Regions from separate parts of the Cobetia sp. UIB-001 genome, predicted to be linked through region 2. Evidence: riboswitches for the same ligand, from Rfam matches in the RefSeq annotation. Region 2 holds a riboswitch; the other holds the start of a gene.
The links. Region 2 has a riboswitch for thiamine pyrophosphate ahead of thiC (phosphomethylpyrimidine synthase ThiC). Riboswitches for the same ligand answer to the same signal wherever they lie in the genome.

Region 1: another riboswitch for thiamine pyrophosphate. It lies ahead of HA399_RS06020 (ABC transporter ATP-binding protein); the one in region 2 lies ahead of thiC (phosphomethylpyrimidine synthase ThiC).

The regions. Positions count from the first base shown of each region.
Region 1 covers NZ_CP058244.1:1,420,664-1,429,999, reverse strand. Annotated here, with positions in the region: gene tusC (sulfurtransferase complex subunit TusC) at 1-237, opposite strand, end outside; gene tusD (sulfurtransferase complex subunit TusD) at 293-682, opposite strand; gene HA399_RS06055 (Bax inhibitor-1/YccA family protein) at 810-1,478, opposite strand; tRNA gene HA399_RS06050 (tRNA-Ser) at 1,733-1,823, shown strand; tRNA gene HA399_RS06045 (tRNA-Ser) at 2,043-2,133, shown strand; gene HA399_RS06040 (DEAD/DEAH box helicase) at 2,356-3,567, shown strand; gene HA399_RS06035 (GGDEF domain-containing protein) at 3,712-4,836, opposite strand; gene HA399_RS06030 (potassium/proton antiporter) at 5,034-6,743, opposite strand; gene HA399_RS06025 (hypothetical protein) at 6,881-7,846, opposite strand; TPP riboswitch at 8,021-8,134, shown strand; gene HA399_RS06020 (ABC transporter ATP-binding protein) at 8,193-8,945, shown strand; gene HA399_RS06015 (ABC transporter permease) at 8,942-9,336, shown strand, end outside.
Region 2 covers NZ_CP058244.1:3,120,712-3,130,047, reverse strand. Annotated here, with positions in the region: gene pncB (nicotinate phosphoribosyltransferase) at 1-605, opposite strand, end outside; gene HA399_RS13075 (DUF4190 domain-containing protein) at 765-1,154, opposite strand; gene HA399_RS13070 (GNAT family N-acetyltransferase) at 1,324-2,565, shown strand; gene HA399_RS13065 (nuclease-related domain-containing protein) at 2,695-3,990, shown strand; gene HA399_RS13060 (phasin family protein) at 4,458-4,826, shown strand; gene HA399_RS13055 (hypothetical protein) at 5,147-5,653, shown strand; gene HA399_RS13050 (peptidylprolyl isomerase) at 5,741-6,019, shown strand; gene thiC (phosphomethylpyrimidine synthase ThiC) at 6,149-8,158, opposite strand; TPP riboswitch at 8,285-8,425, opposite strand; gene tenA (thiaminase II) at 8,586-9,245, opposite strand.

The DNA.
Region 1 (9,336 bases), 1.7 Mb from region 2:
GTCACTGCCCTTCTGTCCCAGCGGCCCGACCTGCTGCCCTTCCAGCAGCGCCATCACGCCGTCGCCGGTGAACAGCAGCCCGACCTCGCGCCCGAAGGCGGCCGCGACCATCGCCGCCTCCAGTCCCTCGCGCAGCCAGCTGCTGCCATGCGGGCCATGGCGTAGCATGACCAGCAGATCACCGGCGGCTATCCCGGCGTCATCGCCTGCTGGGGCTGCCGTCATCACATCGCTCATGGTCTGCTCCTCACTCGATAAGTGACATCATCATCAGTGACGACAAGAAATGACGTCATGCAAAGGTGATCAGGTGGTCATTGTCCAGCGTCGCCTCGACCAGCTGGCCCAGCCCCGTCAGCTCGAACGGCGCCTCGAGGGTATGCCCCTGCTTGCCATGCCGCGCCGCTTCGCGCTCATCGAGCATGCCGCGTCTCAGCCCCGCCGCGACACACACCTGCAGGCGGGTGGCGTGATTCTCGGCAAGCGACAGCCAGCGATCGCGCAGATGCGGCTCGTCCTGGGGTGGTGCCATCATGTTGGCGGCGTTGTAGACGCCATCGTGATAGAAGAACACCGTGGTCAGCTGATGGCCGCGCGCCAGCAGGGCGTCGGCAAAGCGCAGCGCCGAATGGCTGGCCTGCTGGCTATAGGGGCCGCCGTAGACGGCCAGAGCATAACGCATGCGAACCTCGTGTGACTGCTCATGAATGGGCGCCATTCTAGCGCGAGTCACGCCACCTGACACCCGAACGCAAACGACCCCGCCGAGGCGGGGTCGTTTGCAGGTCTCATGTTCCTTCGCTTGACGATCAATCGTCGGAAGCGAAGCCCAGCAGGGCCAGCAGGCTGACGAACATGTTGTAGATGGAGACGTACAGGCTCACCGTCGCCAGCAGGTAGTTGGTCTGCCCGCCGTGGATGATCTGGCTGGTCTCGAACAGGATCGCCGCGGAGGCGAACAGCACGAAGCCGGCGGAGACAGCCAGTGCCAGGCCGCTGATGTTGAAGATCATCGCTGCCAGCATCGCCAGAATCAGCACGATGGCGCCGGCGAACAGGAAATTGCTGAGGAACGAGAAGTCCTTGCGCGTCACCAGTGCCACCGCGGACAGGCCGGCGAAGGTGATGCCGGTCATGCCGAGGGCGGTCATCACCAGCTGGCCGCCGTTGGGCAGGCTCAGGTAGGCGTTCAGTACCGGACCGAGCGTGAAGCCCATGAAGCCGGTGAAGGCGAAGGTCGCGAAGATGCCGGCGGTGGAGTTCGCGGTCTTGTGGACCAGGAACATCAGGCCGTAGGCACCGATCAGCAGCACGAAGATGTTCATGCGGCCGACGCCCATGCTCATCGCCACGCCAGCGGTCAGCGCGGAGAACAGCAGCGTCATTGCCAGCATCATGTAAGTGTTGCGCAGTACCTTGTGAGTACTGAGCGAGCGGCTCGCGGTATCCTGCGAGACCTGCCAGGAGCTGTTAGCCATGGTGTCTATCCTCAGGTTGCTACGATGGATTCATCGATTTGACCCCAGCATGCCCTCAGGGGTTTGCCTAATCAAGAGACAGAACGATGAAAAGCCCTATTGAGGCAACCATCCGGCGCGTGCAAGGCAACGACATCGTCAGTCTCCGCAGCCATTGTGGCATGTGCGACCTTTCAAGCATCTGAACGACAAGGAAATTTACGCCAAGTCCTTGACCCTGACTGAAAAATCCGTAGTATTTCATCCCGTGAGTCGGAGGGATGGCAGAGCGGTTGAATGCACCGGTCTTGAAAACCGGCGTAGGTTAATAGCCTACCCAGGGTTCGAATCCCTGTCCCTCCACCACCTTGATTCCGAAAGCCCCGTCTACCTCAGGTAGGCGGGGCTTTTTCGTGGCCTGAGTCATGACCTGATTCATGGTCTGGTGCCAGCAGGCGGCTCCGGCGGCCTCACCCCGGTGCCATCCTGCTGCAAGTGATTGTCCGCGATGGCTTTTCCGAAGATTTTTCTTCGCCTACCCCTTGCTATTCTCATCAGGTTCGGTAGTATTTCGCTCCGTGAGTCGGAGGGATGGCAGAGCGGTTGAATGCACCGGTCTTGAAAACCGGCGTAGGTTAATAGCCTACCCAGGGTTCGAATCCCTGTCCCTCCACCACCTTGAATTCCGAAAGCCCCGTCTACTTCAGGTAGGCGGGGCTTTTTCATTGTTGCCGCGCAGCGCCCATCGCCGCCACTTCGCTACCCTGCCTGAGCAGCGATGGCCAATGATGCGCCGGGCCGTCAGCGGACTTTCGGCTACAGTGAGCATCACTGCGCCAGACATTCCTTGCCGCAGAATGTGCGCTTGCCCCTCCCCCTCTAGACAAGTCGAGACACCATGCCATTTTCTGCCCTTGGTTTGAGCGATTCCATCGTCAAGGCCGTCACCGAGCAAGGCTACCAGACCCCGACTCCCATCCAGGAGAAGGCGATCCCCGTCGTGCTGGCCGGTGACAACCTGATCGCCGCCGCCCAGACGGGTACCGGCAAGACGGCAAGCTTCGTGCTGCCCATCCTGCAGACCCTGCAGCAGGCACCCAAGGTGCGTGCCAAGCGCGTACATGCCGTCATCCTGACGCCGACGCGGGAGCTGGCGATCCAGGTCGAAGACAACATCCAGCACTACTCCAGGTATCTGGAAGTCAGCTCCATGGCGATGTATGGCGGCGTGGAGATCGAACCCCAGCAACAACGCCTGATCGAGGGCGTGGACATCCTGGTGGCGACGCCTGGCCGCCTGCTGGACATGCTGACCCGCCGCGCGATCCATCTCGACGAGACACGCACCCTCGTCATCGACGAAGCGGACCGCATGCTCGACATGGGCTTCATCGCCGACATCAACAAGATCGTCGAGAAGCTGCCCAGAGAGCGCCAGAACCTGCTGTTCTCGGCCACGCTCTCGGCCCAGGTGCGCGTGCTCGCCAAGACCGCAGTGACGGACGCCGTCGAGATCATGGTCGCACCGGAGAACGTCACCGCGCCGGATATCAGCCAGTACCTGATCACGGTCGACAAGGAGTTCAAGTCCGCCCTTCTGAGCCACCTGATTCACGAGAAGCAGTGGCAGCAGGCGCTGATCTTCATCGAGACCAAGCGCGGCGCCGCCAAGCTGGTGAGTCAGCTGGAGAAGCGTGACATCGCCGCCGAGTCCTTCCACAGCGGTCGCAGCCAGGCAATGCGCGAGCAGCTGCTGGCCGACTTCAAGGCCGGCACCATCAAGTATCTCGTGGCCACCGGCGTTGCCGCGCGGGGCATCGACATCGATGACCTGCAGCGCGTGGTCAACTATGACCTGCCGGACGCCGCCGAGGATTATGTCCACCGCATCGGGCGTACCGGTCGCGCCGGAGCCAGCGGTGAAGCCATCTCGCTGGTCTCGCGTGATGACTTCCGCAACTTGTGCGCTATCGAGCAGCACCTGGGCTATTTCGTGACACGCGAAGTCGTGGAAGGCTTTGCGCCCAAGCTCGCGGTGCCGGCCTCGAACAGCGACTACGCCCCCAAGTCCGCAAGCAAGGGCCGTCGTCGCCAGCCCAACCGCCGCTGACACCTCTCAGGGCAAGCCTGATGACGCCCTGACACACGCACGCCCCCGGAGACATGAACGTCATTCTCCGGGGGCGTGCTGGGTTGTATACCTAGCTTTGTTCGCAAATCTCTATGCGAAAACTCTGCTCACAGAGCTTTGCGCTCAATTGATGGCGGCGATGCCCGGCCCACCCACGGGGCCCAGCTGGGTGTCACTGACGAAGCCATTGCCGCCGTCCTGCTTGGCGCGGAACAGATTGACGTCGGCCTTGGCGATCAGGCCTTCCAGGTCCTTGTCGCCGGACTGACGCTGGGCGACACCGATCGACAGATTGACATCCAGACTGTTGAGGCCGTCATTGATGACGAACGGCAACGCCGAGGCGCCCTTGCACAGGCGCTCTGCCACCTGATCGACGCGCTCGCCATGCAGCCCCGGGCACAGCAGCACGAACTCCTCGCCGCCATAGCGCCCGACCAGGTCCTCCCCGCGCAGGATGCTGCGCATGCGCCGCACCAGCTCCTTGAGCACCTGATCGCCGGCCTGGCGACCCCAGGTCTCGTTGATCAGCGCCAGATGGTCGACATCCACCATCATCACGCTCAGCGCCCCGTTGTTGATCAACATGCCACGCCCGCTGTCGACCAGCTCGGCGCGACTCAGGGCGCCGGTCAGCGCATCGAAGCGCCCTCCCGTCTCGAAACGCTGCTGCAGGCGCTCCACCGACCAGCCCATCTGCACCAGCACCAGCGTGAAGAAGATGGTCAAGACGCCCAGATTGATGATGCGAAATGCCAGCATCCAGCCGGCGGGCAGCGGATTGGTCGGCCCTTCCAGCATCAGGATGATGTAGGCCAGCAGCGGCATGCTCAGGCAGGCGGCACACAGCAGAACGCGCCGCATGAACGACATGCGGATCGAGTAGATGCACAGCAAGGCGCCGAAGTAGAAGTAGTCGAACCCGGCCTCCGAGCCGAAATAGCGCAACGAGAAGCTGATCTGCGCGCAGGTGCCCAACGCCATCAGCGTGGCCGCCAGGGCTTCACGGCGAGCACGGTGCAGCTGCAGACAGACCAGATCGACGATCAGCATCGCCAGATTCAGCGCCAGAATGCCCATCTCGCCCAGCCACAACAGCAGGATGGCGTAGAGCAGATGGCAGCTGACCGCCAGCACGTAGACCACATTGAAGGTGGCATGAAAGGTCTTCTCATCCGCCGTGAGTCCGGGCGGGAATTGCTCGAATCGTCGCAGAAAGCCCGCGAGATGAGGATGTGGGCTGGCCATGTAGTCACCTCCTTGTCGCTGGCCACAATCGGTGGCCAGGCGCTGTCACGGACAAATTGGCCTGACATCAACAGAATACGATATTGATGAGTCCAAACACGACGCCCCCATTACACGCAGTGCAATGGGGGCGTCGTAGTGTGTGAAGCGCAGGCGCAGGCCCTGACACAGATTCAGGCTCAGACACGGACTCAGGCTCAGTGCAGTCGCAGGCCGACCTTGGTGATGCGATTGCCTTCCACCTCGTTCACCACCCAGTGGATGCCATGCCAGTCGACATCGTCGCCGACCACCGGCACCCCGCCGACTCGACGGGTGATGAATTCGGCGATGGTCAGGTGGTGCTCGCCCTGGGAGAGCGTCAAGCCGTAGACATCGGCGATATCCTGCATGTTGGCATCGCCTTCCAGCGTGAAGGTCCCGAAGAAGGCACGTTGCTCGTGCTGCAGACTCTCGCCATTGAACATGCGGTTGAGGCTCGGCACATCACAGGAGCGCCCCACCACGCACAGCACATCCTGCTGATGCAGACAGGTGCTGCCCTTGGGGTGGATCAACACCTTGTTGCGGAACAGCGCCCCGACCTTGGCCCCCGACGGGAAGCGCAGCATGCGCAGCGCCACGCCTTCCAGCGCCGTGTTGTCGACGCGATAGACCAGCATCTCGTAGTCATTGACCGGCATGATACCGAGCAGGTTGCGGCGACTGGGCTGTGCGCCCGGCGGCACCACCACCCGCAGCTTGCGCGCCATCGGCGCCAGCGACGAGCCCTGCACCAGCAGCGAGATGATGACCACGAAGAAGGCGACATTGAAGTAGAGACCGGCATTCTCGACCCCGGTGATCACCGGGAAGATCGCCAGCACGATCGGCACCGCCCCTCGCAATCCGACCCAGCTGATGAACCACAGCTCACGCCAGCGGAAGCGGAAGAACGGCTTGAGACACAGGATGACCGCCAGCGGGCGCACCACCAGAATCAACGCCACGCTGAGGATGGCGGCCGGCAGCGCGAACTGCAGCATGGTCGAGGGCGAGACCAGAAGGCCCAGCATCAGGAACAGCACGATCTGCGAGAGATGCGCCAGGCCATCATGCACCGGCAGGATGTGCTCCAGATGCCGGCCGGGGTGATTGCCGATCATCAGGCCGCACAGATAGATGGCAAGGAAACCGCTGCCGCCCATCTCGTTGGTGGTGGCGAAGAGGCTCAAGCCCAGCGCCAGCGCCAGCAGCGAATAGAGGCCGGGCGCGAGGTCCAGATAGCGCATCAGGCGGGCGATCAACCAGCCGCCGGCGATCCCCATGGCGGCGCCGACACCGAACTGCAGCAGGAAGCTCATGATGCCCGACGCGACGCCGGAGAGCTGACCGGTCAGGATCTCGGCCAGCGTGATGGTCAGGAAGATCGCCATCGGGTCGTTGGTGCCGGACTCGATTTCCAGCGTCGCACCGACACGCTCATTGAGGTGAACGCCCTGGCCGCCCAGCAGCGAGAAGACCGCCGCGGCATCGGTAGAGCCGACGATGGCCCCGACCAGCAGGCCTTCGATCAGAGTGAGATCAAACAGCCACATGGCCAGAAGGCCCACCAGGCCGCTGGTCATGAAGACCCCGACGGTGGCCAGCACCAGTGCCGGTTTCAGGCCGGCACGAAACGTGGACAGCCGCGTGCGCAGGCCGCCATCGAGCAGGATGAGCGCCAGCGCCAGATTGCCGATCATGTAAGCGGATGAGGCGTCGTCGAACTGGATGCCCAGCACGCCATCTTCACCCGCCAGCATGCCAAGGCCGAGGAACAGCAGTAGCAGCGGCATGCCAAGACGCGCCGAGACGCGGCTGGCCAACACGCTCAAGGCGATCAGCGTGCCTGCCAGCAAGAAATAATAATTCAGGTTCTCTACCACGAGTGCTCCCCCGCCAAGCCCTACATCAGATCTCGAGTGACGTCCACGACGACTCACCCACAGTATTCCATGTCAGCGATGGAGCTGCAGAGAAATTTCACACCTTTCATGTACTTGCAGCGTGCAGCACGCGGATTTCACGCCAGGCTACGCGGCGAGACCCAGGCAGGGGATGCCGCAAGCTCAGCATAGGACCGCGGACCGAAGGCCTCCATCGCCCACAACAGCGCACGACACAGCTCACGCTGGCCATCGAGATCGATCATGCGCCCATGGCGCGAATAGCCCTTCATGAAGGCCTGACGCTGCTCCGGCGTTTCCAGCTGCAACTCCACCAGCGCCCAGTCGAACTCGATCGGCGCCCACACCAGTGCCTCCCAATCGCTCCATACCCAGCCGGTGGCGGCGCACAGGTATTGATCGGCGCGCATGTCCGGCAGACACCACACCGCGCGGGTCGGCGCCGGGAAGGTGCGCTTGAGCAGCGTGCCAAGCTCCGCGCGACGCGGGTGATGGGCGAGAAAGCGCGTGACGCGGGTATTCCAGTGCAATAGCGGCATCGGCTGCGCCAGCGGCTGACCGAAGCCCGACACCGTATCCTGATGCAGGCGACCGAGCTGGTCGCCCAGCAGCTCACAGAAGGTGATGCTGAGATCACTCGGCTGCCCGCTGGACCACGGCAGGTGCCAGATGGGCGCGCCATCGAGACGCCCCAGAAAGGTCAGGGGCAGTGGCGGAATCGGCAGGCGCGCGGGCAAGGCGCCCGCCAGTCGCGTCAGGCCCTCCGGCGTCGCCCAGCGATCGGCGCCGAAGACCCCGCGCATGGCACGCCAGAAGGGGTCATGGTCTGGGCCGGTGCGCGCCAGCTTGATGAGGCCGGGCGTGCCGCCACGCTGGCGCCATAGCCAGTTGGCGCTATCCGGCCAGGCGAGCGCCAGCGGTTCGAGCGGTTGGCCCAGATAGGTCGAGAGCCGGCGGGTCAGTGACTCCTCGGGCCAGCCCCTGGGCACGGGACGCGGCTCGCCCACGGCCTCAGCCGTGCTCGGCCGCCGTGGGGGAACGGGATAACTGGAACAGGTCGAGAGATCCGGTGTGTCGGGCATGATGATCTCCTTGGGCTACACGTCTTGTTACAGTAATCCTCAGCATACCCAAGGCGTGGCACATCGGCATAGTCCGTTTCGCACGCCACCTCTGCCCTGCCCACCTGACCCGCCCCCGCCCCGCCCCTGACCCGCGTCGGACAAGACACCGGCAAGACAGTGACGTTACACTGTCGGCCTGGATGGGGGTGCCCGAGGATGGGCTGAGAGCCGCAGCGATACGTCGCGCGACAACCCCTGGAACCTGATCCGGTTGATACCGGCGGAGGGAATCCCCGACGCGTGCCCTGCATGGCGCGTCACCTGCTTCCTCCTGCCGGCACGCCGCCTGACCACGGAATTGCCTGTGTCGCTGGGACTCACCCTCAACAACGCACGAATCGATTACGCCGGCCACACGCTGTTCCGCGATATTTCCGCGCGTCTGGAGGCCGGTAGCTGGACGGCACTGCTGGGGCGCTCCGGCTGCGGCAAGAGTTCGCTGCTGCGCCTGCTGGCCGGCCTGGAGATGTCAGATCTCCACCAGCTCGACCTCGCCACCGATGACGGTCAGCCGCTGACCGACCGCGTGGCCTGGATGGCGCAGCAGGACCTGTTGCTGCCGTGGCGGCGCGTCATCGACAACCTGTGGCTGGGCGATGACCTGCGCCGGCGGCCGCGCAATCGCAAGCTTGCCCATGAGCTTCTGGCCGCGGTCGGGCTTGAGGGCCGTGAGCAGGCCTGGCCGGACGCCCTCTCCGGCGGTCAGCGCCAGCGCGTCGCCCTCGCCCGCACGCTCTACCAGCAGGCGCCGGTCGTGATGATGGACGAGCCGTTCTCGGCGGTGGATGCCATCACCCGTCTGGAGCTGCATGATCTGGCCAGCCGCCTGCTCAAGGGCCGCACCGTCCTGATGGTGACCCATGATCCGCTGGAGGCATTGCGCCTCGCCGATCAACTGCTGGTGCTGCGCCCGTCGAGCCTCCCGGGCCACGGCGCCGAGCTGGAACGCCTGCCGGGGCTTGGCGCCGCACGCCCGGTGCCGCTGGATGACCCGGCCCTGCCACCGGCGCAGGCGCAACTGATCGCCCGCCTGCGTGATAGTGAGGAGGCCGCATGAAACGTCTGCACGCCATGCGTCACCTCGTCATCAGCGCGCTGCTCCTGCTGGGGCTTTGGCAGCTGATCATTGCCGTCACCGCCGTACCGCCCTACATTCTGCCCACGCCGCAGGCCGTGCTCGAGGTACTGATCCAGAAGGCGCCGCTGCTGGCTCATCACGCTGGCGTCACCATCAGCGAGATACTGGCCGGGCTGGTACTGGGCATTCTGCTCGGCCTTGCCACCGCGCTGGCGCTGGCCTTCATTCCCCGCCTGCGCCGCACGCTGCTGCCGATGCTGCTGATCAGTCAGGTGATACCGCTGTTCGCGATCGCGCCGCTGCTGGTGCTGTGGCTCGGCTATGACATGCTGTCCAAGGTGGTGATGGCGACGCTGATCATCTATTTCCC
Region 2 (9,336 bases):
CCGTGGCGCTGCGCCATGTGCACGTTGCTGGTGCCGATGAAGCAGCCGCGGCCGTGGTCCTTGAGACCCGCGACCACCTTGTCGTGCACATCGTAGGAGTGCCGACGACGAGTGCCGAATTCCGCCACGCGGATGCCGAGTCGCTTGTAGTGCTCGATCTTGGCCAGGGTGCTGTCGCGCAGGGCCTGATCGCTGTCGCGTTGATCTCCGCCCAGTTGATACCAGAGCTCGCTGATCATCGCCATCAGCGGGACTTCCCACAGGATGGTGCGATACCAGTAGCCTTCGATATGCACTTCCAGCTCATCACCGGTCTGGGTGATGGTGATTTCGGAGGGGTCGAAGCGGAAGCCCGCCAGGAAGTCGCGGTAGGTCGGGTCCAGGAAGGGGCAGTGAAGCTCGAGGAAGGATTTCTCTTCCACGCTCAATGCCAGTTCGGCCATGTTGTCTACCGCGATGCGCAAGGCCTCGCCGAACCCCGGCGGGAACGAATGCTCGCCACGGTTGATGAAGGCGTAGCGAGCACGCGCATACGGAAACAGTTTCACCACGGCGTTCTGCATGGTGAACTTGTAGAAATCATTATCGAGAATCGAGTACAACATCGAGGCTCGCTCAGTATCAAGGCGGCTCGGGGGAACCGGAATCGCTGGCAGGGCAGGCGCTGCGAGAGGCAGGCATGCCCCGCTGGCACGGGGAAGCAATGTCGACGCATTATCCGTGCAGGCGCGCTGCACGTTCAAGCGGGAGTGCCCAGGCGCTGGTCAGGTGCTGAAGGCCATGATGCCGAACATGGTCAGCATCATGCCACCGAACATCAGCAGGCCGGCCAGCGACAGGGCGATCAGCAGATAGCCAAGAATCAGCCCGGCCAGGGCCCAGCTGTCACCGGCTTCGCCACTGCGGCGGATCTGGCTGCGCGCAATGTGGCCACACACGACGCCGCCGAGTGCCGCAGGCGCGAGCAGGCAGCCCAGCACGCTCAGGGCAAAGGCGGCCACTGCCATGAGATTTGTGCTGGCGTGGGTGTCCTGTGCGGGCGGGGTCGGCGCATAGGGGCCTTGAGAGGGCCCTTGCGAGGACTCTTGAGCGCGCCCCTGGGGCTGTGAGCCGCTCGTGGACGTGTCGTCGCGCGGCGTGGGAGTCTCTGTCATGTGGGTCTCGTTGTCCTGCATCATGACGACACACTAGCATGTCCTGGGATGTGCGGCATGTCTGCACCAGCGGTGGGCATGGCAAGACTATGAGGAGAGTACGGTGACAGGGCAATGGCAGGCAGAGGATGAGGCTGCGACAGGGTCGGCAACAGGCCAGCAACAGGCTGTGAGCGCCGCAGATGCCGCAGAGAAGCAGGGCTGGCGCCTGGAGGTGCTGGATTCCCTCGACGCACTCACCGCCAGTGAATGGAATGCGCTGGCAGGCGATGACTATCCCTTTCTGCAGCATGCCTATCTGAGCGCGCTGGAAAGCTGCGGTGCGGCTAGCGCCGCCAGTGGTTGGCATCCTGCCCATCTGGTAGTGCGAGACGCCGATGGCCGCTTGCTGGCGGGGCTGCTGCGCTATCTCAAGCTGCACTCGCGTGGCGAATATGTGTTCGACCAGCAGTGGGCGGAGGCCCTGGAGCAGGCCGGTGGGCGCTATTATCCCAAGCAGTTGACTGCCGTGCCGTTCACTCCCAGCGATGGCCCACGCCTTGTCACCTCGTCGCAGTTGACGTCGCCCGCAGCCCGGCGTGCCTTGCTTGAGTGGTTGTGGCCGCATCTCAAGGCCGGCATCGCGCCCGCGGCTGAGCCGGGTAGCGCGCTGCGTCGTTATGAGCACAGCGGGTTTCATCTGCTGTTTGTCTCGGCACAGGAGCGGCAGGACTGGCAGGCGGCGATTCCGGAGCTGATTTCGCGTCCCGGGATGCAATATCACTGGCAGTCACGCGGCGAGCCGGACTTTGCCACCTGGCTTGAGAGTCTGCGCTCCAAACGGCGCAAGGAGATCCGGCGCGAGCGGCGCAAGGTCGCCGAGCAAGGCTTCTCGCTGGCCAGGCTCGAGGGGGCGCAGATTGGCCCTGACGACATCGAGGCCTTCTACCGCTGCTACTGCATGACCTATCTCGAGCGCGGTCAGCGCCCTTATCTGCCGCTCGATTTCTTCCAGCAGCTCAGGCGCAGCATGCCCGAGCGGTTGCTGCTGGTGCAGGCGCGTGATGAGCAGGGCGCGCCGGTGGCGGCAGCCTTGTGTCTGATCGGCAGTGATTGCCTGTATGGTCGTTGGTGGGGCAGCGAAGTGCATGCCGACTGTCTGCACTTCGAGGTCTGCTATTACCAGGGGCTCGAATTCTGCCTGCAGCGAGGACTCAAGCGCTTCGATCCCGGCACCCAGGGTGAGCACAAGATCAGCCGCGGTTTCGCGGCGTATGCCACCGGGTCGCTGCATTGGCTGATGCATCCCGGGCTTCAGGAGGCGGTGGCAGAGGCGGTCGAGGAGGAGGCACGCTGGCTCAGCAAGGCGCGTCAGCAGGTGACGGCAATGCTGCCTTACCGGGAGGCCGCGCCTCAGACAGCGCAGGAGTGATGATCCTCAGTCTCCATCACTGTCATCCGCTATCCGCTGGCGGATTCTCCCGCGGAGTCAGAGGCAAGAAAGATTGTGAATAGAGCACTACACTGAGTTATATATGAATGCTCTAATCCAGAGGCGCCCATGCTGATCAAGGACTGCGATTCACGGGAATACGACCTGCTGGTGCTCGAGGTGCTGGCGCAGGATGCTGCGCTTGCCGCGCCCGAGCGCCACAAGGTGCTGGAGGCCCTGCGTGCGATACGTGCCCGTCAGGCGCGTCGCCGTGCGCTGGCAAGCCAGCTGGATGCCTTGTTGGGGACGCGGGATGATTGGGTCGTGCTGCATGATGTGCGGCTGGCGCAGGCAGAGGGCGTGATCGAGATCGATCACCTGCTGATCAACAGCCTCATGCAGGTCTGGGTGCTGGATGCCTCCTGTTTTGATCTGACGCTCTCGATCACTCCCTTCGGTGAGCTGTTGGCCCATGGCGGACGAGTCTCTGAGGGTGGCGAGACACCCTCAGGCGAAGATGGCGTCATGGCACATGCCGTGACGCCGTGTCCCTTGCAGACGATCCCTGAGCGTAGCCGCGCCATCGTGCAATGGCTGGAGGCCTCCTCGTTGTTGCCTGTGCGCCTTGGGATGACGCTGCAGCCGCAATTGCGCTATCGCATCGTGGTGGCCGATGCGGCTCAGGTCAGTCGGCCGCCGGAAGATATCGTCGACAGTCGTGCGCTGCTGTCCTTCGCGCGCCTCAAGCGTCAGTGCCTGCAGGTGAGCGGCAAGACCGCTTACGTGACACGGCTGCGCAGTTTTACCCACCGCCTCGATCAGCGCCGCCTGCGCCAGCTGGGGCGCGCCATCGCGACCCAGCATGTGGCCCCCAATACGGATTGGGTGGCGGAGCTGGGCCTGGCCGCTGGCACGCGCGCGACGGATGGCGACGCTGCCACTCAGGTATCCCCGCTGGCCTATCTATGGCAACCGCCGCTATCGCCTGAAGAGCTGGCGCGGGCTTCAGGCGATAGCGCTGCCATGGCGGCAGAGTCCGATGACATGGAAGGGGCGCCGGACGACACGACGCTGGCGGTCCAGCGTGGCGTGACATCTACGGCTGCCCTGAAACGGCAGTGCGGTTTTGGGGGCCGAGGGCTGCAGGCCGCGCATTGGCAGCCCGGGCACCAGACTCTGGATCAGGGCAGCCAGGAAGGCCCCGCTAGCCCGCAGGCGGCAGGCGAGCAGCAGGGGGCTGCGGCCGACAATCAGCAGGGCGCGTCTTCCGCCCAGTCGCAGGATGAGGAAGGCTTGCCGCGCTGCCAGGGCTGTCGGCGATGGCTTTCCACCCAGAGTGTCGACTTCTGTCGCCAGGCAGATCAGGCACGTGCGCTGGGCGGGCGCCTGCTCTGCAAACGCTGTCGCGACGCCTCATGCCTGTGAGGCAGCAGCGCGGCGCTCTCCTCAAGTTCAGCCTTTCAACTTCAGGCTTCTGTTCCAGCCCTCTATCCTCCCAGCCCTATGGCCCAGCACTTTGGCTCAGCACTTTGGCCCAGGCTGGCGTTCCAGGGCGTGGTGCAGGGCGTGTCGGGGCCCCAAGGCGTCAATTTTCTTTTCGGCTTCTGATTGTTTTTCTCCAGTGTAATCAAGCAACTGCATCAACCATGGCGTACAGACCAGTCGTTGCGATGTTTTTGATGTTGCAGTGCAACAAAGACTGTCTTATGCTGCGTTGCAGCGAGGATGGAACCTGGTCGATAGCACTATCTGACCGCGACGGCTTGATAGTGACGGCTTGATAATGATGGCTCGGTCACTACGGTGCACCAGCCCGGTTCAGTCCTGATAACCGAACGGAGCAACGCTCCGGTTCATTTCAGCGTGATGCCAATACCCTGGAGGGTGCCTACATGTTCAATGCCAACTTCGAGAAGTCCGCTCAGCAGTTCGACGATATGTTCCTGTCTCCGCTGCGTGCGTTCAGCGCCCTGAGCATCGATTACAGCGAGAAGCTGATCGGCGCACAGATGGAACTGACCAAGTCCTATGCTGATGCTTCCCTGACCCAGGCGCGTTCCATGCTCGAGATCAAGGACAGCGAAGGTCTGAAGAACTTCGTCAAGGAGCAGCAGGAAACCGTCAAGACTCTGGGCGAGAAGCTGCAGAACGACACCCAGAAAGTGGTCGAGCTGAACCAGGAATACGCCAAGAAAGGTCAGGAACTGGCAGAAAGCAACGCCAAGTCCGCCTCCGAGGCCATGCAGAAAGTCGCCAAGTAAGCGACTGCTGCCGACGCTCTCAGGCGAGCGTCCCCAACGCCCACTCGGTCTTCCGGGTGGGCGTTCGCGTGTCTGGGGTACTGAATCTGATTACTCGTTGCTGGAGAGGGAAGCGTTGGCATCATCCCCTTGAGCGTTAAGGCAATGATGCCGGTGTACGGGTAATGTCGCAGGGAGCGCGCCGGCGCTGTCAGTCGGCGTTATCAGTCTCGTCATGAGGCAGCGCTATCAGGTCATGTCACCGCAAGTGACGGTCAGGGATGATCGAGCAAGGCTCCCCGGCGGCATATGCCGGGAGGCATCAACACAAGGAGTGTGTGATGAATTCTGTCAGTGCGGCATTGGCAGCGTTAATGGATGCGGTCTCGGGCTTGAGTGGGCAATTCGGTGAGGGTGTCGCCTCGCATCTGACGACGACAGCAGGGCTTCAGCGCGAGCATGTCGAGACCCGCTATCAAGGGCAGGTGATCGATTTCGATACCCTGCATTGGCGTGTTCTCAATGACTCGGTGTGTGCCAACAAGCGCCAGAATGCCATGGCCCATACCCGTTGCAGTCAGGCAGCCAGCAAGATGTTTGCCTCGACGTGCCGGGAAATGACCAGCAATCCTCCGACTCTGCCTTCGCAGCGTTACAACAGTACGCGGCGCATGGTATGCAATGCCGCGGTCAGTTACCGGCCCAGTGTCGGCAACATCCAGTGGGCGGAAACATCTGCTGCCGATGAATTGGCCGAGGCGGAATGCAACGCTGCCACGGCGGCACTGCTCGGCAGCAATGATCTCGATGCCATCCAGTATCAGCGCCGGGTCTGTGCAGGACGCTAGCGGCGAGCGCTGCCTTGGGCCACAATGACCTGCCACGCCGCCGGTGATTGCCGGCAGCATTTATTCGATCAGTGACAGGTGATAGACATGGCACAGGCCACAGCGCGTCATATTCTCGTTTCCAGCGAAGAACAGTGTGCAGCTCTCAAGACCGAAATCGAGAACGGCCGCGATTTCGCTGATGCCGCTCGCGAGCACTCCTCCTGCCCGTCCGGCCGCAGTGGCGGCGACCTGGGCGCCTTCGGCCCGGGCATGATGGTCAAGGAATTCGACGAAGTCGTGTTCAGCGCCCCGATCAACACGGTTCAGGGCCCGGTGAAGACCCAGTTCGGTTATCACCTGCTGGAAGTCACCAGCCGCACGTGAGCCTTCTGTCACGCTCATGAGATGTCATGAGCGTTTGGCAGGACGTGACGAAAACGCCCCGACCATCATTGGTCGGGGCGTTTTTCGTGTCGCTCGGAAAGTCAGCCTTCCTGTACGTCAGGCGCTTGGCTAGACCTCCTGATAGAGCTGGCTGCCTTCACGCTTGAACTTGTCGGCCTGCTCCTGCATGCCGGCCATCACGCTGTCGGCATCGCCGGTCAGGCCATGTTCGTTGGCGTAATCACGCACTTCCTGGGTGATCTTCATCGAGCAGAACTTCGGCCCGCACATGGAGCAGAAGTGGGCGACCTTGGCCGAGTCCTTGGGCAGCGTCTCGTCGTGGAAGCTGCGCGCGGTGTCCGGGTCCAGGCCCAGATTGAACTGGTCTTCCCAGCGGAACTCGAAGCGCGCCTTGGAGAGCGCATTGTCACGGCGCTGAGCGCCCGGGTGACCCTTGGCCAGATCGGCGGCATGCGCGGCGATCTTGTAGGTGATGATGCCGGTCTTGACGTCGTCCTTGTTGGGCAGGCCCAGGTGCTCCTTGGGGGTCACGTAGCAGAGCATGGCGCAGCCGAACCAGCCGATCATCGCGGCGCCGATGCCGGAGGTGATGTGGTCGTAGCCCGGGGCGATGTCGGTGGTCAGCGGGCCGAGGGTGTAGAAGGGCGCCTCGTCACACTCGCTGAGCTGCTTGTCCATGTTCTCCTTGATCAGGTGCATCGGCACGTGACCCGGGCCTTCGATCATGACCTGGACATCGTGCTGCCAGGCGATCTTCGTCAACTCGCCGAGCGTCTCGAGCTCACCGAACTGGGCGGCGTCATTGGCATCGGCCACCGAGCCCGGGCGCAGGCCATCGCCCAGTGACAGGCTGATGTCGTAGGCCTTGCAGATCTCGCAGATGTCCTCGAAGTGGCGATAGAGGAAGCTTTCCTCGTGATGCGCCAGACACCACTTGGCCATGATCGAGCCGCCGCGCGAGACGATGCCGGTCACGCGGCTGGCGGTCAGCGGCACATAGCGCAGCAGGACGCCGGCGTGGATGGTGAAGTAGTCGACGCCTTGCTCGGCCTGCTCGATCAGCGTGTCGCGGAAGATCTCCCAATCGAGGTTCTCGGCCACGCCATCGACCTTCTCCAGCGCCTGATAGATCGGCACCGTGCCGATGGGCACGGGAGAGTTGCGCAGAATCCATTCACGGGTCTCGTGGATGTTGGCGCCGGTCGAGAGATCCATCACGGTGTCGGAACCCCAGCGGATCGCCCAGGTCATCTTGTCGACCTCTTCCTCGATGGAGGAGGTGACTGCCGAGTTGCCCAGGTTGCCGTTGACCTTCACCAGGAAGTTGCGGCCGATGATCATCGGCTCGCTTTCCGGGTGATTGATGTTGGCGGGAATGATGGCGCGGCCGCGTGCGACTTCCTCACGCACGAATTCGGCGGTGATCTCGTCGGGCAGGTTGGCGCCGAAGCTGTGGCCCGGGTGCTGGTGGCCCAGAATGCTCTCGACGGATTCGCTGCCCTGATATTCCTCACGCAGCGCGATACGACGCTGATTCTCGCGAATCGCGATGTATTCCATTTCCGGCGTGATGATGCCCTGGCGCGCATAGTGCAGCTGGGTGACATTCTTGCCCGGCAGGGCACGACGCGGGCGGTGGTCCAGCTCGAAGCGCAGGGACGACAGGCGTAGGTCGGCCTGGCGCACGCGGCCATATTCACTGCTCAGCTGATTGAGCTGTTCGGTATCACCGCGCTCCTCGATCCACTTCTCGCGCAGCGGCGCCAGACCCCGGCGGATGTCGATCTCGACCGCCGGATCGGTGTAGGGGCCGGAGGTATCGTAGACGACGATCGGCGGGTTCTCTTCCAGACCGCTGGAGGTCTGGGTCGGCGAGCAGCCGATCTCGCGCATGGGCACGCGGATGTCCGGACGGGAGCCTTCGATATAGATCTTGCGCGAGCCGCTCAGCGGCGCGATGGCGGCGGCGTCGACCTGTGCTTCGCTGGCGAGATGGCGGCTGCCATCCTTGCGACCGGCACGCGCGCGTGCCTTGGGGGCAGCCTCAGGCTGCGAGGCGAGCGGTGACTCGGCGGCGTTGGTGGCTTGCGGGTCTTGTGTCGTCGGGGCAGTGCTCATGCAGGTCTCCTCAAAGGGCGACGTCACGGCTGACGTCATCATGGGAAGACCGTGCGCAGGGAGAGGATGGTCGTCGCCGACTCCTTGCCAGCAGGTGGCCCGGGAGCGAGGCGGCCGCGCGTAGCGGCTGGCCATCAGCTTGATTCCTACGCCGGTCCTAACCGGTTCAGGTTCCACGGGACCCCTTGCTGGCAAGCTCGCACGTCAGGGCGGCGAAGCATGCATGCAGGATCTCAGCCGGTTCCACCGGCACCCCGTCAAGCGTGTGCAGATTTCAATGCGAGAGTGTGTTGCCCGAAGCGTCAGGCTTGCCCCGGGGAGTATTCTCGCATCCAGGCTCTGTTGGCCTGTCAGTCGTGCCATCCATGAGGGATGGCGTCGTCTCGAGCGGCTCATGGCGAGCGCCGGGACGTCAGTCTGTCATGACTCAAGCGCGATCGAGGCCCATCTGCCAGAAGTCGATCTCGAGTCGCGTGGCGTCCCGGAAGACATCGACCAGTTCACCCAGTCGACGCTCCGAGACCTCCGAGAGACGTGCATCCAGCCATTCACGTTCGGCTTCGACGGCTTCCTTGAAGTCATCGCTGGAGTACATCGCGATCCAGTCCGCATATGGGTTGTTCTCGATCTCGGTGGTGTCCTGATCGAGCAGCCACTCGGCGATCTCGCCGTAGCCGATCAGGCAGGGCGCGAGCGCCACGTGCAGATCGAGCAGGTCGCCGCGCTGGCCGCAATCGAGCACGTAACGGGTATAGGCCAGAGTGGCGCGGGATTCCGGCAGCTCGCTCAGGTCATCTTCGCTGATGCCCCATTCGCTGCAGTAGCCGATATGCAGATCGAGCTCGGTATTGAGGATGGTGTCGAGACTGGCCGTGGCCTGACGCAGCTCCGCGAGAGTGCGGCTCTTGTAGGCGGCCAGCGCCCAGGCGCGCGCGAAGTGGATCAGGAACAGGTAGTCCTGCTGCAGGTAATGGCGAAAGGACTCCTCCGGCAGACGACCTTCGCCCAGCTGGCGAACGAAGTCGTGCTCGAGATAGTCACGCCATTCCTCGGCGCAGGCACTGGTCAGGTCGTTGAAACTAGGCATGACGCATCCCTCGGTGAGCGTGCTGACGACCCGTGATGGGGCGGCAGGTCTCTGGCGCAAGCGTGGCCAGTACCGGAACAGGAGCAGGGGA